3 linked regions of the Hahella chejuensis KCTC 2396 genome follow. The protein of the gene in region 3 binds, or shares a complex with, the protein of the main gene of each other region. Links are inferred from orthologs where the notes say so. Each region holds a gene or a part of one and is shown on either strand. Other genes may lie near its edges.

Region 1 (4,981 bases), 290 kb from region 3 along the record:
ATTATTCAACTGCCAGCCTTTTTGTCGCGACAAACTGATCTTGTCGCCGCGATGGCGCGGACAGGGTGTCCGGTCAATATCAAGAAGGCTCAGTTTCTGGCTCCTCAAGAAATGAAGCACATTCTGAGCAAATGTGAAGAGGCTGGGAATGATCAACTGATCCTCTGTGAACGGGGCTCCTCTTTCGGTTACAACAATCTGGTGGTCGATATGCTTGGCTTTGGCATTATGAAGCAGTTCGGCTATCCAGTATTTTTTGATGTGACGCATTCGCTGCAGATGCCGGGTGGACTGTCGAGTTCCGCTGGCGGTCGCAGAGAACAGGTCGTGCAATTAGCCCGTTCAGGGATGGCTGTTGGATTGGCGGGGCTGTTCCTGGAGGCGCATCCTGATCCTGATGTTGCGAAGTGTGACGGCCCTTGTGCGTTACGCTTGTCCCAACTCGAACCGTTTTTGGCGCAAATGAAAGCGCTGGACGATATGGTCAAACAATTTCCCAATATTGATACTGCGTGAGGAAGGGTGGGTTGTCGTGACGCTTAAATAAGCGGTCGAATTAATTGCTTATGGAGCGGTCCCGGTAGCTGCAATAACCACAATAATTATTGATTCCGAAACATTACCAACTGTTACAGGAGAAATTGAGATATGGCGGAAATAGTAGATGTGCGCGCCCGAGAGGTGCTTGACTCTCGCGGTAATCCCACCGTTGAAGCGGATGTGGTGCTGAAGTCTGGCGTTGTTGGCTCCGCATGCGCGCCGTCAGGGGCTTCCACAGGTTCTCGCGAAGCTTTGGAATTGCGTGATAAAGATCCTGCGCGTTACATGGGTAAAGGCGTATTGAAGGCCGTCGATGCAGTTAATACTTCGATTCGCTCCGCTTTGATTGGCAGGGATGCGAGAGAACAGCGTGAGCTGGATCGCATCATGATTGATCTGGATGGCACTGAAAATAAAGCCAATTTGGGCGCCAATGCGATTTTGGCGGTGTCTTTGGCGGCTGCGAAGGCGGCGGCGCAAGAAAAAGGCGTGCCTCTCTACGCACATATTGCAGACATCAATGGTACGTCTGGCCAGTACTCTATGCCTGTGCCAATGATGAACATTCTCAATGGTGGAGAGCATGCAGACAATAATGTCGATATTCAGGAGTTCATGGTCCAGCCAGTGGGTGTGGCCAGCTTCCGTGAAGCGCTGCGTGTTGGCGCCGAAATTTTTCACAATCTGAAGAAAGTTTTGCACGACAAGGGGCTGAATACGGCTGTCGGAGACGAGGGTGGCTTCGCCCCTAATTTGCCATCTAATGAAGCGGCGCTGGCGGCGATTGAAGAGGCTGTCACCAAAGCAGGCTACAAGCTTGGTTCTGATGTGACCCTGGCGCTGGACTGTGCGTCTTCTGAGTTTTACAAAGATGGTCAGTACAATCTTTCTGGTGAGGGTAAAGTTTTCTCATCCGAAGAGTTTGCTGATTATTTGGGAGATTTGTCTCAACGTTATCCAATCGTCTCCATTGAAGACGGGATGGATGAGAGTGACTGGGACGGTTGGGCGGCTTTGACCAGAAAGCTGGGAGATAAGGTGCAGTTAGTAGGAGACGATTTGTTTGTTACTAACACCAAGATCCTCAAGCAAGGTATTGATAAAGGTATCGCCAACTCCATTTTGATTAAGTTCAACCAGATCGGCAGTCTGTCTGAAACGCTGGATGCTATCAAAATGGCGAAAGATGCCGGTTTTACGGCGGTAATCTCTCACCGTTCTGGCGAAACTGAAGATACAACCATTGCAGACTTGGCTGTTGCTACTAGTGCAGGACAAATCAAAACTGGCTCATTGTGTCGCTCAGACCGTGTGGCGAAGTACAACCGTTTGCTGCGAATCGAAGAAGAGCTGGCTGGCAGTGCGCCTTATCGTGGCCTTAAAGAGATTAAAGGGCAGGAGTAACCACTGTTCAAAAAAGGAGGGCGCGAGCCCTCCTTTTTGCTGTCAGGGATCTGCTAACGGGGGAGTGTGAAAACTTTTTAAATAAAAGTTAAAAAATGGAGTTGACGTGAAAGAGTAGGTGCGTATAATGCGCCCCACTTCGACGGGGAAGCCGGTCGGAAGGGAGGGAGAAGCGGATTCGAGAGAATCGGCGGCGCTAAAAAGGAGTTGACACTGAAGATTGAAAGTGTAGAATGCGCGCCTCGGTCGGAGAGAGTCTCCGAAAGAGAAAGTTCTTTAAAAAGTTAATCAAGCAATTTGTTGTGGGCGCTAACTGAGGCGGATCTGGAAAAGATTAAGTCTTAAGTTAGTGACTCGTACAATTCATGAGTGAGCAATCACTCAAGAGTACAGTAGTTTTAACTTGAGCAAGATTAAGAATCTTACTGATTCACACTCTTTAAACTGAAGAGTTTGATCATGGCTCAGATTGAACGCTGGCGGCAGGCTTAACACATGCAAGTCGAGCGGTAACAGTCCTTCGGGAGCTGACGAGCGGCGGACGGGTGAGTAAAGCATAGGAATCTGCCTGTTAGAGGGGGATAGCCCGGGGAAACTCGGATTAATACCGCATACGCCCTACGGGGGAAAGCAGGGGATCTTCGGACCTTGCGCTAACAGATGAGCCTATGTCGGATTAGCTAGTTGGTAGGGTAAGAGCCTACCAAGGCGACGATCCGTAACTGGTCTGAGAGGATGATCAGTCACACTGGAACTGAGACACGGTCCAGACTCCTACGGGAGGCAGCAGTGGGGAATATTGGACAATGGGGGCAACCCTGATCCAGCCATGCCGCGTGTGTGAAGAAGGCCTTCGGGTTGTAAAGCACTTTCAGTGGGGAGGAAAGGGCAGTTGCTAATATCAGCTGCAGTTGACGTTACCCACAGAAGAAGCACCGGCAAACTCCGTGCCAGCAGCCGCGGTAATACGGAGGGTGCGAGCGTTAATCGGAATTACTGGGCGTAAAGCGCGCGTAGGCGGTTGCTTAAGCTAGGTGTGAAATCCCCGGGCTCAACCTGGGAACTGCACTTAGAACTGGGCGACTAGAGTTTTGGAGAGGAGGGTAGAATTCCAGGTGTAGCGGTGAAATGCGTAGAGATCTGGAGGAATACCAGTGGCGAAGGCGGCCCTCTGGCCAAAAACTGACGCTGAGGTGCGAAAGCGTGGGGAGCAAACAGGATTAGATACCCTGGTAGTCCACGCCGTAAACGATGAGAACTAGCCGTTGGGGTCCTTAGAGACTTTAGTGGCGCAGCTAACGCGATAAGTTCTCCGCCTGGGGAGTACGGCCGCAAGGTTAAAACTCAAATGAATTGACGGGGGCCCGCACAAGCGGTGGAGCATGTGGTTTAATTCGAAGCAACGCGAAGAACCTTACCTGGCCTTGACATCCAGAGAACTTTCCAGAGATGGATTGGTGCCTTCGGGAACTCTGAGACAGGTGCTGCATGGCTGTCGTCAGCTCGTGTTGTGAAATGTTGGGTTAAGTCCCGTAACGAGCGCAACCCTTGTCCCTATTTGCCAGCACTTCGGGTGGGAACTTTAGGGAGACTGCCGGTGACAAACCGGAGGAAGGTGGGGACGACGTCAAGTCATCATGGCCCTTACGGCCAGGGCTACACACGTGCTACAATGGGGCGTACAGAGGGTTGCGAAGCCGCGAGGTGGAGCTAATCTCTTAAAGCGTCTCGTAGTCCGGATTGGAGTCTGCAACTCGACTCCATGAAGTCGGAATCGCTAGTAATCGCGAATCAGAATGTCGCGGTGAATACGTTCCCGGGCCTTGTACACACCGCCCGTCACACCATGGGAGTGGGTTGCACCAGAAGTAGCTAGTCTAACCTTCGGGGGGACGGTTACCACGGTGTGATTCATGACTGGGGTGAAGTCGTAACAAGGTAGCCGTAGGGGAACCTGCGGCTGGATCACCTCCTTAAACGATATCCAACTGTCTCAGTTTGGCGTCCACAACAAATTGCTTGATTGGCGAGTAGAGAGCTTACTTAAGGGTCATCAGACCCGTGACGCAATCGCGAGATTGCAAGTTCTGGGTCTGTAGCTCAGGTGGTTAGAGCGCACCCCTGATAAGGGTGAGGTCGGTGGTTCAAGTCCACCCAGACCCACCAGAATTTCCTTTTTCTTGGTGAATAACTGAGTGTGATTAGGAAGATTATGGGGCTGTAGCTCAGCTGGGAGAGCGCCTGCCTTGCACGCAGGAGGTCAGCGGTTCGATCCCGCTCAGCTCCACCATTCATAGAATGGTAGTAGTACGGTTGACGATTAAGTAAGTGAAGTCTGACGTATCAGATGATAGAAACGAATACAGCATGAAAGTTTCAGAAAGATGACTGTATTGGTTTCTGGCATTTGGTCAGAGAAGCTCTTTAACAATTTGGATAAGCAAAGTAAAAACCAACGTGGTGACAGATGAAGTTTATTTGTCACTCAACGGATAGGTTTTACTGAGTAGTTATACTCAAGCGCAATATCGGCGAATTATTGTTACGGTGAAACCAGCGCTGTGTGGCTTGAAGTGATGGCAGTAATGAAATTACTTCGGGTTATATGGTCAAGTGAATAAGCGCATACGGTGGATGCCTTGGCAACTGGAGGCGATGAAAGACGTGAAAGCCTGCGATAAGCGTCGGCGAGGTGGCAAATAACCTTTGACCCGGCGATCTCTGAATGGGGAAACCCACCTGATTTATCAGGTATCCTGCACTGAATCCATAGGTGTAGGAGGCGAACCGGGGGAACTGAAACATCTAAGTACCCCGAGGAAAAGAAATCAACCGAGATTCCCTCAGTAGCGGCGAGCGAACGGGGATCAGCCCTTAAGCTTTGTGACAGATAGGAGAACGCTCTGGAAAGTGCGGCCATAGTGGGTGACAGCCCCGTATCTGAAATCTTATCAAAGTGAAATCGAGTAGGTCGGGACACGTGTTATCTTGACTGAATATGGGGGGACCATCCTCCAAGGCTAAATACTCCCAGTTG
Region 2 (5,098 bases), 930 kb from region 3 along the record:
AGCACGCCATTAGCAGAACATCCATTGGTTCCGGAGGTCATGCCAAATGTGTTATTACCTGAAGTGCCATTAGTAATGGTGGCCAAAAGATGGATAGGCAGTCCACTTTCTCCTGCGAACAGCATGTTGCCCCATCCACAATCCGGTCCCCCAGGGGCTTCAGCAAAAGCGCCGGATGTCATCGACAAAAACCCAACAGCGAGCATCATTTTTCTCATAACGATTCCTCTTTCAACGTTAGCTTATTCTCGTCGCGTACTATTTGTGCAAGTATCAGCGCCCATCCTGGCAACAAACGCCAACCAACTCGAAAACCGAGTTGTGACAAACTCTTTCTGAAATAGACATCAAACAGCTATGCTGAAACAGAAACGCTTGGTCATTTCTCACCAGGGCGTACAGACTTGGCGCCATTACATGGCCCGAGGTAAGCCTAGTTCAGGTATACAGGCAGATCAAATTGTGAACGTCACATCAGATAAATTTAATACTCTTGCTAACGCCGTTTTCAAACTTGGATTGTTAGGGGCGCTGCTTTTTCTTAGCGCTTGTAGTGGACTGCTTTTCTACCCAGACAAGCATATCTATCGCACCCCCGATCAAGCGCAAGTTCGATATGAGAACATTTATCTCAACACACCTGATGGCGAGCGTCTTCATGGATGGCTGCTTCAGGCCTCTCCTCCATTGCGAGGCGTAGTCTATTTCCTGCATGGCAATGCAGAAAATATCAGTACTCATTGCGGCAACGTACTATGGCTTCCGCAACAGGGCTATGAGGTATTTTGTCTGGACTACCGTGGATTTGGCTTATCCTCTGGCAAGCCAGAGATGGCGGGCGCTCTTAGCGACGTAGAAACAGGTTACGAATGGTTGAAAACACGATATCCAGGTGCAAACACGCCATTCTTTGTACTTGGACAAAGCATCGGCGCAGTGCTGAGCATTAATTTTGTAGGACAGATGCCCCCTCATGCGGATAAACCCACCGCGGTCATCGCCGACGCTCCCTTTAGCGATCTAAGGGAGATCGCACGAGAAAAACTTGCAGCAGGGTGGCTGACCTGGGCCTTTCAATATCCCTTTTCCTATATCCTTCCTGCGAATTATGACCCAGAGGATTACGTTGGAAATATCTCACCAGTCCCATTGTTGATGATTCACAGCGTCTCTGACCAAATCATCCCTTATCACCACGGCGAGAGAGTATTTCAGCACGCAGGCGACCCAAAGTACTTCTTAAGCACCAATACCCCTCACACAGCTACCTTTAGCATTGCAGAATATCGCCAGGTATTACTGAACTTTCTCGCCAATCCCAAGCGCTCGCCACTTTAAATTTGGCATAAAAAAAGCCGCATAGAGCGGCTTTTCTTGGGAAGAGAGGAATTAACCAGCCATTGAAGCTTTTTCGTCTTCAGTCACTTCCTTCATAGAAAGTTTGATACGGCCACGAGCGTCAATATCCAGCACCTTAACAACGACCTCCTGACCTTCTTTAAGATAATCAGTGACGTTCTCTACACGTTCTTGCGCGATCTGAGAAATATGCACCAGACCGTCTTTACCGGGCAGGATGTTTACAAACGCGCCGAACTCAACAATACGCTCAACCTTGCCGCGATACAGCTTACCAACTTCCGCTTCAGCCGTGATCTCGGTGATACGGTAAATAGCCTCATCCGCCGCCAGCTTGCTTTCCGCGTAAATACGCACAGTACCATTGTCGTCGATATCGATAGAAGCGCCTGTGTCTTCACAGATAGAACGAATAGTGGCGCCGCCCTTACCGATAACGTCACGGATTTTATCCGGATCGATCTTGATGGTTTCCATCTTCGGCGCGTTATCTGCAACGGAGTCTCGTGGTTCGGAAATCACTTTATTCATTTCACCGAGGATATGGAGTCGCGCATGCAGAGCTTGCTCTAACGCAATTTCCATGATTTCGTCGGTAATGCCGTTGATCTTGATATCCATTTGCAGAGCGGTAACACCTTTTTCGGTTCCCGCTACTTTGAAGTCCATGTCGCCCAAGTGATCTTCATCACCCAGGATATCAGTCAATACAGCAAAGCTGTCGCCTTCTTTGACCAAGCCCATTGCAATGCCTGCAACTGGAGCTTTAACAGGAATACCGGCATCCATCAGAGCCAGGCTGCTGCCGCATACGCTGGCCATTGAGCTAGAGCCATTTGACTCTGTAATCTCAGAGACGCAGCGTACTGCGTAGGGGAATTCCTCAAGATTCGGCATCAACGCTTGTACGCCACGACGCGCCAAACGACCATGACCGATCTCGCGGCGACCTACACCGCCAACTCGGGATGCTTCACCCACAGAGTATGGAGGAAAGTTATAGTGGAACATGAATGAGTCTTTCTTCTCACCTTCCAACGCGTCCACCATCAATACATCACGCATAGTACCCAGAGTCGCTGTTACCAGAGCCTGAGTCTCTCCACGCGTAAACAATGCGGAACCGTGGGTGTTCGGCAGTACGCCAACTTCAATTTTCAGGTCACGAACCGTTTTGGTATCACGACCGTCAATACGTGGCTCACCCTTAATAATATTCTGACGGACACAAGCCTTCTCAAGCTTGCTGAAGTATTTCTTGACCAGTTCAGCTTCAAACTTGCCTTCTTCTTCACCCGCCAGCTCTTCTTCCGCTTGTTGACGAAGCTCGCCCAACTTAGCGTAACGATCAGCTTTAACGCGGATGCCATAAGCTTCACCGATAGAGCCGGCAAATTTGGCCTTCAAGGCCTCCAAAAGTTCAGCATTAACTTCCGGCGCCTGCCAATCCCATTTAGGCTTACCAGCTTCCTGAGCAAACTCTTTAATCGCCTGCACAGCCACCTGCATTTCCTGGTGAGCGAACAATACTGCGCCAAGCATCTGGTCTTCTGTTAACTCTTTCGCTTCCGACTCAACCATCAGAACCGCATCTTCGGTACCTGCGACAACCATATCCAACTTAGAGTTTTCAATTGCCTTGAAGCCAGGATTCAGCAGGTAACCATCTTCGTCAGTGTAACCAACGCGCGCAGCCGCCAGTGGACCTTGGAAGGGAACGCCGGAAATTTCCAACGCAGCCGCCGCGCCAATAATGGAGGCGATATCTGGATCGACATCTTTGTTTGCTGACATAACAGTACAAATGATTTGTACTTCATTCATGAAACCATCTGGAAACAGCGGGCGGATGGGGCGGTCGATCAATCTGGAAGTCAGAGTTTCTTTCTCTGATGGACGCCCCTCACGCTTAAAGTAACCGCCTGGAATACGCCCAGCTGCATAGGTTTTTTCCTGATAGTGAACAGAAAGAGGAAAGAAATCACGACCTGGAACAGCTTCTTTTTCTGCAACAGCGGTGACCAAAACAACAGTATCGTCCATTGTCACCAACACGGCTCCAGTAGCCTGGCGAGCTATACGGCCAGTTTCCAGAGTGACTGTTGAGTTGCCGTATTGAAATGTTTTACGAACTGGGTTCACTTTGACTCCTTACGAGTGTTTTTTAATTTTTACGCTTAAATTTTAATCCGGAATCAGCTGCTACTTACCGATTCGAGCCTTAGATACCCAACAAAGGAACCTTTGATTTATTCGATCTCTCAACAAGACCACAGACTTCTCCAACACTTAAGGAGCAAGGTGTGCGGAAAACGTCCGTCAGCGCCAGCCCCTCTTGCTTCATCTCATTGAGCGCGAAGCTCTTTGAAAATCATCAAGTATCGAATAAATCGGAGGTTCCTCAAAAAGTAACGGGGTATCAAACATTTGATACCCCGGATACTAAAGCAATACCTTTGTCTTCTTAGCGACGCAAACCCAGCTTCTGGATCAGGTCAACATAACGTTGGGTATCTTTGCCTTTCAGGTAATCAAGCAACTTACGACGCTGGTTAACCATACGAATCAGCCCGCGACGCGAGTGGTGGTCATGCTTGTTCGCCTGGAAGTGATCTTGCAACTTGTTGATATTAGCAGTCAACAGAGCAACTTGAACTTCAGGAGAACCAGTATCCCCTTCCTTTACTTGATATTCCTTAACAATAACCGACTTTTCGGTAGCAGATAATGCCATGATTTTTCTCCAAATATGCGATTAATGCGGAAACGACCGCGCATATTAACAGCCGCCCCATTCATTCAGCGCTAAGCGCGCTCACATTGAGCAACCGAACGGGCTTAACCGTTCCATCGCTCATCACTTCTCCCAAGCCGATAAAATGACGCCTGTTAGTATACAGACGAACCTTCCCCTCGCTTGAGAGAGGCGATATTTTAACCGTTTGCCCCTGGATAATCGAGCCTGTATTAGCCTCGTCCAAAATTATTTCGGAGAACTGTTGGACAGACGAATCTATGGGCAGCAAACGTTCTTTATACTTCTCCGCCGCGGCTTGGCGTCCGCTTTCATCAGCAAATGAAACAAACTCAACGCTATCCGCCAGCGAAAATGGTCCGCAACGTGTACGACGCAATTCCATTACATGCGCTCCACAACCTAAAACCTGACCGATATCCTCCACTAGGTTACGAATATAGGTTCCCTTACTGCAGAGAACCCGTAAACGCAAAAAAGGAGGAGTGTAGTCTAGGAGCTCAAGCTCATGAATGATGATATCCCTGGCTTCCCTCTCTACCTCTATCCCCTGCCGGGCAAGCTTGTAAAGGGGAGTGCCTTTATGCTTTAAAGCTGAATACATTGAGGGAATCTGCTTTAGATTCCCCCTAAATTTCCCAAGGACACTTTCCAGATCAGAAACAGAGAGGCCAGGAACAGGCGACTCCGCTATGATATCGCCATCAGCATCAGAAGTGGTTGTAGTACGGCCAAGATAGGCGCACGTAACATACTCTTTATCAGAGTCCAACAGCAATTGGCTAAACTTTGTAGCTTCACCAAAGCACAAGGGTAAAACCCCTGTCGCTAGAGGATCCAAAGCGCCCGTATGACCCGCTTTCTGCGCGTTCAGCGCGTACTTAACCTTTTGCAATACAGCATTGGACGTCCAATCTTGCGGCTTATCAACGACCATTACTCCATTTAAAGGCGCACCTTTCTTACGTCTCGCCACCGCCGACT
Region 3 (5,874 bases):
TTTCTCGACCCTGCCAGTTTTCAACATATCATGAAACTGCACCAAGGCTCGGCGCTTTTTAGCCAGCACTAAAACGCCAGATGTGTCACGGTCAAGTCGATGAGCTAATTCAAGAAAACGTATATCCTGGCGCGCGGCGCGAAGTATTTCAATGACGCCAAAGCTGACGCCGCTACCGCCATGAACCGCCACGCCGCACGGTTTATTTATTATAAGCAGCTCGTCATTTTCAAACAGTGTAGACTGAGAGACCAACTCTATAAGGCCAGCAGGTATAACTGGTTCTAAGCTATCGCCTTCCGATACGCGAATGGGGGGAATTCGGACCTGATCCCCATCTTTCAATTTAGTCTCAGGCTTGCAGCGCCCCTTATTTATTCGCACCTCTCCCTTGCGAATTATTTTATATATCTTCCCTTTCGGCACGCCTTTTAGCTCCCGCACCAGGAAGTTATCCAAGCGCTGCCCATCGGATCCACTATCGATAGTAACAACTCGGGCGCCGACGCCGGCCCCGCTATCTAATTTAGTCACAAATATTTAACTCTGGCGTAAACCGCAAATATTTTTGAATAAAAACCGGACAAAACAAACGTGATTGAATGCCAGGGGTTTAACTGCTATATTTTCAAGGCGCTAACTCGGCGGAAAAAGGTAGGCCATTTAGCATCCGAATAGCTGAGCGATGACATAACATCAGGCGCGAAGAGATTATACAGAGTTGAACACGGGTTATAAACCGAGCGTTGACTCCAAGCCTATATGCTGTAATCAGACTGGCAACCGATAAAACGGCGCCGAGAGACGCATATCCAGGCGGAACGAATTCCCGCGGTAGGGACAACCCCCCTCCCGCCCATCCTCTGATTATAAAAGAGGGTGGAAAACTAGTGACGACACGGCGCACGCATAGATAATGTACGGCTCGCACAATAGAGGCACAATCTGTAACTCTATGGTTGACCCGGATGATTCCATCCCATGGTCCACCAGCACACCTCCGCTGTGGCCTCACGCATCACCGTTCCGACTTGCTTAAGCGGTTTTTGGCGCCCACAGAACACTGAGTGGGACAAAAACATAAATGAAGCGAATGTTGATCAACGCAACTCAACCAGAAGAGTTGCGTGTAGCCCTCGTAGACGGACAAAAACTGTACGACCTGGACATTGAGTCCGGCACCCGCGAGCAAAAAAAATCCAATATCTACAAAGGCAAGATTACCCGTATAGAGCCCAGCCTTGAGGCCGCCTTCGTAGACTTTGGCGCAGAGCGCCACGGTTTCCTGCCCTTAAAAGAAATCTCCCGCGAATACTTCAAGAGCCAGCCGCAAAAAGGCGGCAAGATGAACATCAAGGATTTGCTGCAGGAAGGCCAGGAAATCATCATTCAGGTGGACAAAGAAGAGCGCGGCAATAAGGGCGCAGCGCTGACGACGTTCATCAGCCTGGCCGGCCGTTACCTGGTGTTAATGCCAAACAACCCTCGCGCTGGCGGCATCTCCCGCCGCATTGAAGGCGATGATCGCGACCAATTGAAAGACGCCATGTCCGGCCTGACAGTTCCCAAAGATATGGGACTGATTATTCGCACCGCAGGCGTTGGCCGTTCCTCCAAAGAATTGCAAAGAGACCTGGATTACCTACTGCAATTCTGGGACTCCATACGTCACGCATCAGATAGTAAGCCTGCTCCGTTCCTGATCTATCAGGAGAGCAACGTGGTGATTCGCGCCACCCGCGACTATTTACGCCAGGATATTGGCGAAGTTCTGATCGACCACCCACAAGTGCACCAAGACGCTCTTAACTTCGTGAAAGCGGTGATGCCGAACTTCGAAAACCGCATCAAGCTATACCAGGATGATATTCCGCTATTCAATCGATACCAGATTGAAAGCCAGATCGAGACTGCGTTCCAGAGAGAAGTAAAACTGCCATCCGGGGGCTCTATCGTTATCGATCCTACCGAAGCGCTGGTTTCTATCGACATCAACTCTGCTCGCGCCACCAAAGGGGGCGACATTGAAGAAACCGCCCTGCAAACCAATCTGGAAGCAGCGGACGAAATCGCACGCCAGCTGCGCCTGCGCGATATCGGCGGCCTGATTGTTATCGACTTTATCGACATGACGCCCAACAAGAACCAGCGCGAGGTGGAAAACCGCCTGAAAGAGGCGCTGGAGCTGGATCGCGCCCGCGTGCAAATCGGCAAAATTTCCCGCTTCGGCTTATTGGAAATGTCACGCCAGCGCTTGCGCCCATCACTAGGCGAAACTCGTAATGAAATGTGCCCCCGCTGTAAAGGTCAGGGCTCTATTCGCGGCGTAGAATCACTCGCCCTCTCTGTTATGCGCTTGATTGAAGAGGAAGCGTTTAAAGAGCGAACAGCGGAAGTCCGCGCAATCTGCCCAATCAGCGTCGCCACATACCTGCTGAATGAAAAACGTGAGAACTTAGCCAAAACGCAAAAGCGTCATGGCGTAAAAGTGATCGTGGTTCCCAACTCACATATGGACACCCCTCACTTCGAAGTTCAGCGCATCCGGGACGATAACGCCAATGTTAGCGAAATCAGCTACAACGTTAGGCCCGAGATGGAAGAGAAGAACCCGGTTGAAAGCCTGCTGCACAAAGAAGTTGTACGCCAGGAAGCCGCGGTGAAAACTATTGTGCCAAGCTCTACGCCCACTCCTCCAAGTGAGGAAGTTGGCCTGCTGAAGCGTCTGCGTCAGAAAGTGTCAAAAATGTTCTCTGGCGAGAAGAAAGACAGCGATCTCAAGATCACTGTCGCAGAGTCTCCGCAAACATCCCAAGACAAAGACGCCGGCCGCAGAAAAGTCAAAGTGCGGGACCGTCAGGACGGGCAGCGCGACAATCAACGTCAAGGCGACTCCCGTCAAGCTGAATCCCGGGATGGCGGACAGGATAACCGCCGCGGCAACCGTGGCCGCAATGACGACCGCAACCAGCGCCGCAATGAGCGAAACGACGGACAGAAAGATAGGCGTCAACGCGACCGCGACTCCAGTAAGGGCGACTCCCAGCGCGACCAAAGAGGCCGCAACGAATCAGCGAAAGCTGACTCAGGCAGCCAGGAAAAATCAGAGTTTAATCGCCCACGACGCGACCGCTCCTCCGGCAAGCCAGTTCCTCGCCCACAGCGTCAGGACAGACCTGAACGTCAAGACAAGCCTGAAGACCAAGAAAAAGCGGTTGAGGAAGTAGCGGAACGTCGCGCTCTCACAGCAGCGGCCGCCAGCGCTGCAGAAGAGCCAGCGAAGTCTGAAATCGCCAAAGAAGTGTGGAACAAGTCCGTGGAAGCTATCGCTGAATCAGAAAGCACTGACAACACACGCCAGGCGCCGCCCAAAGCGGAAGAAAAAGGCGTAGAGCCTGCTCAGCAGACAGCAAAGCAGCCTCATCAACCCTCCGAGCAAAGCAAGGCTCCGCAGGAACGTGCATCAGAGCAGTCCGCAAAACAATCCGATGCGGACTCACGCCAACGTAAACAGGATGATGCAGAGGCCAACCAGCAGAACGCAGGCGAAGACGGGCAGGAAAAATCTGCGCGTAGAGCCCGGGCGGACAACGATCCTCGCAACAAGGCGCGTCGCCCTAAGCGAGAGGCTGCGGAGGCCAAATCAGAGGAGGCGCCCAAAGAAAGCCAGTTAGAAAGGTCCGTCGCACAAGCGAAAGCAAATGCGCCAGCGATGGGCAACACCTCTGTGGAAAGCAAAAACAAGGAAGACAAGAAAGAGGGACGCGCAGCTAAGGCGTCCGCTATTGAGCAGCCGAAGAAAGAGGCGACTCCAGAGGCCAAGGACAAGCCAGACACAGCGCCTGCGACGGATAAAGGCGCAACCAAAGCAGCGCCGGAACCAACTGTTGAGAAGAAACCTTCCGACAAACCTGCTGCGACAGCTGCGCAAGAGGAAGAGGAGCCTAAGCGGGCTTTCAATGATCCTCGAGAAGTACGCAAACGCATACAGGCTCAGAAAGTTCAAGCCGGCAATGACGCAAGTAGCGCCTTGGCGCCCCAGCAGATTGCGGCTCCCAAGCCTCCCGAGGCTGCAACCATCGAGCCCAAGATGGAAGCAAAAGAGCCAGAACCTAAAAAGGCTCCAGCGGCGGAGAAGCCTCGCGAGGAGGTTGAACCTCCCAAGAGCGCTCCCAGCGCCCCTGAGGCGACTGTCGCTGACGTAAAGGCTGAAGACAAACCATCGTCTCAGGATAGCAAAGCGTCACAAGCCTAAGCCGGCGGCAGCCGGCATAATGCAACGCCGACGACTTGGCCGCAACGCCAGTTGTCGGCGTCTCGCTTTTTGTTCCCTGACAACAACCATCGCGCGCCGAAAGTTGTCGAAAGCTGGCCGATCAAGTCAGTGCAAAATGCGGATATTAATACTTCACATTTTTGCTGTAGCATCCGCTATCGGCATAAATTAGACTGATTCAAAGCGTCCTCTAAGGAACCCGTCATGCAATCCGAAGCTTTTCCCTTTACTTCCCAGGAAATCGACCATCTTGAGTCACTGTTATTCGACAACGACCAAGAAGAAGAAAACCTGGATCTATTTGGGATTCATGGTCTCTTGAGCGCATTTGCCGTCGGCCCGGCGGACGCAGACGTCAATGAATGGCTACGCCTTATTCTGGACGGCTCCTGCCAACTGGAAAGCCCAGAACTTGAGGAAATCAAACAAGCCATTCTGAAGCTGTTCAAACATATCGAACAACAACTTCACAGCGAAGAAAATGTCTCAGTACCTGAAGAAATCTTTGACGACGAAGACGCGTTAGCCAACTGGTCCGCCGGATTTATTGAGGGCTTCTTGAGCAATGAGAAATTATGGTTTGACGACTATGACGAAGCCGCTGTCGCATCACTACTGTTACCCATGATGGCGCACTCTGAGTTGTTCGAGGATGAAGACTTCGAGGACATTAAACACAACGACAAACTTATGGCGGAAATGGCGGACCAGATCCCAGAGAATCTGACCGACCTGTACCTTCTCTATCACGCCAAACAATAAGCTTGATTCCAATTAGCCCTCACACCCTGTTGAGGGCTACGTCACCTTAGAAAACGAATCAGCAGTTCGTCCAATTTCCCCATCAAATAGACCATCAGCCGGCTATACCAGCCCATTCTATCCAAAGACCCCAAGGTTACCGACCGACTCTTTCTACGGCACTGCTCAAAAAAGCCCGCTACTTGGGCGGTGAATTCCGCATCCCACACTTCCTGATTCGCTTCCAGGTTCCAGCGATAAGTCCAATGATCGAGATTGAACGAACCAACTGAACACCAGTCGTCGCATATATACACTTTGGCGTGGATAAATGTCGGCTGGTATTCATACAATTCCACGCCCGCTCGCAACAAAGAGCGATAATGACGCCGCGCGGCATAAGTCACCCCTGGGTGATCACTGGTTAACCCTGGAACGATAATCTGCACTTTTACCCCTTGTCGAGCCGCCCAACGTAAAGCGCGCCTAACCCGCCAAGACGTAACAAAATAAGGGGTGATGATCTGCAAACTCCCATGTGAACGTTTAATGCGATGCAGTAACTCACGCACAATATCCTGTTTTCGCCACCCCCAACCAAAGGCGGCGCGCCCCGCTATATCACCTGCCTTCATAGCCTTACGACTTAATGGAAGCATGACCTTGCTGCTTTCACGCCAGACTTCCCGAAAGCCCCTATCCCAGTTCGCCAAAACCGGTCCAGAAATAGTTACAGCTACGTCCAGCCAGGCAGGCTTCGCCACGCCCTCAACAGACTCGCAAGTCACTTCTGGCGCTGGTTCGCCGGGATCAGGGGCGTGCGGAAAGAAATCGTCCGTCACTCCAAAACCACCCAC

Evidence for each region.
Region 1: the proteins of rne (region 3) and eno are in contact, whole or in part, in a solved structure (PDB 2FYM), measured with the Escherichia coli proteins. The link is inferred for Hahella chejuensis KCTC 2396 from one-to-one orthologs.
Region 2: the proteins of rne (region 3) and pnp are in contact, whole or in part, in a cryo-EM structure (PDB 9QH0), measured with the Escherichia coli proteins. The link is inferred for Hahella chejuensis KCTC 2396 from one-to-one orthologs.

The regions. Positions count from the first base shown.
Region 1 is NC_007645.1:1,897,644-1,902,624, forward strand. What follows is about bases 1-2,796. They hold eno (phosphopyruvate hydratase), read left to right. Parts: upstream 1-648; coding sequence 649-1,944; downstream 1,945-2,796. Other genes in these bases: kdsA (3-deoxy-8-phosphooctulonate synthase), read left to right, coding at 1-516. UniProt on the Escherichia coli protein: Catalyzes the reversible conversion of 2-phosphoglycerate (2-PG) into phosphoenolpyruvate (PEP). It is essential for the degradation of carbohydrates via glycolysis.
Region 2 is NC_007645.1:1,254,706-1,259,803, reverse strand. Bases 946-3,858 are described here. They hold pnp (polyribonucleotide nucleotidyltransferase), read right to left. Parts: upstream 3,502-3,858; coding sequence 1,390-3,501; downstream 946-1,389. Other genes in these bases: rpsO (30S ribosomal protein S15), read right to left, coding at 3,824-3,858; HCH_RS05600 (alpha/beta hydrolase), read left to right, coding at 946-1,338. Outside these bases: HCH_RS05605 (DUF3015 domain-containing protein), read right to left, coding at 1-218; more of HCH_RS05600, read left to right, coding at 418-945; more of rpsO, read right to left, coding at 3,859-4,093; tRNA pseudouridine(55) synthase TruB, read right to left, coding at 4,155-5,051. UniProt on the Escherichia coli protein: Involved in mRNA degradation. Catalyzes the phosphorolysis of single-stranded polyribonucleotides processively in the 3'- to 5'-direction. Also involved, along with RNase II, in tRNA processing.
Region 3 is NC_007645.1:2,183,738-2,189,611, reverse strand. What follows is about bases 767-4,455. They hold rne (ribonuclease E), read left to right. Parts: upstream 767-1,084; coding sequence 1,085-4,255; downstream 4,256-4,455. Also shown: HCH_RS09705 (RluA family pseudouridine synthase), read right to left, coding at 1-534; HCH_RS09695 (YecA family protein), read left to right, coding at 4,481-5,038; HCH_RS09690 (phospholipase D-like domain-containing protein), read right to left, coding at 5,080-5,874. UniProt on the Escherichia coli protein: Endoribonuclease that plays a central role in RNA processing and decay. Required for the maturation of 5S and 16S rRNAs and the majority of tRNAs. Also involved in the degradation of most mRNAs.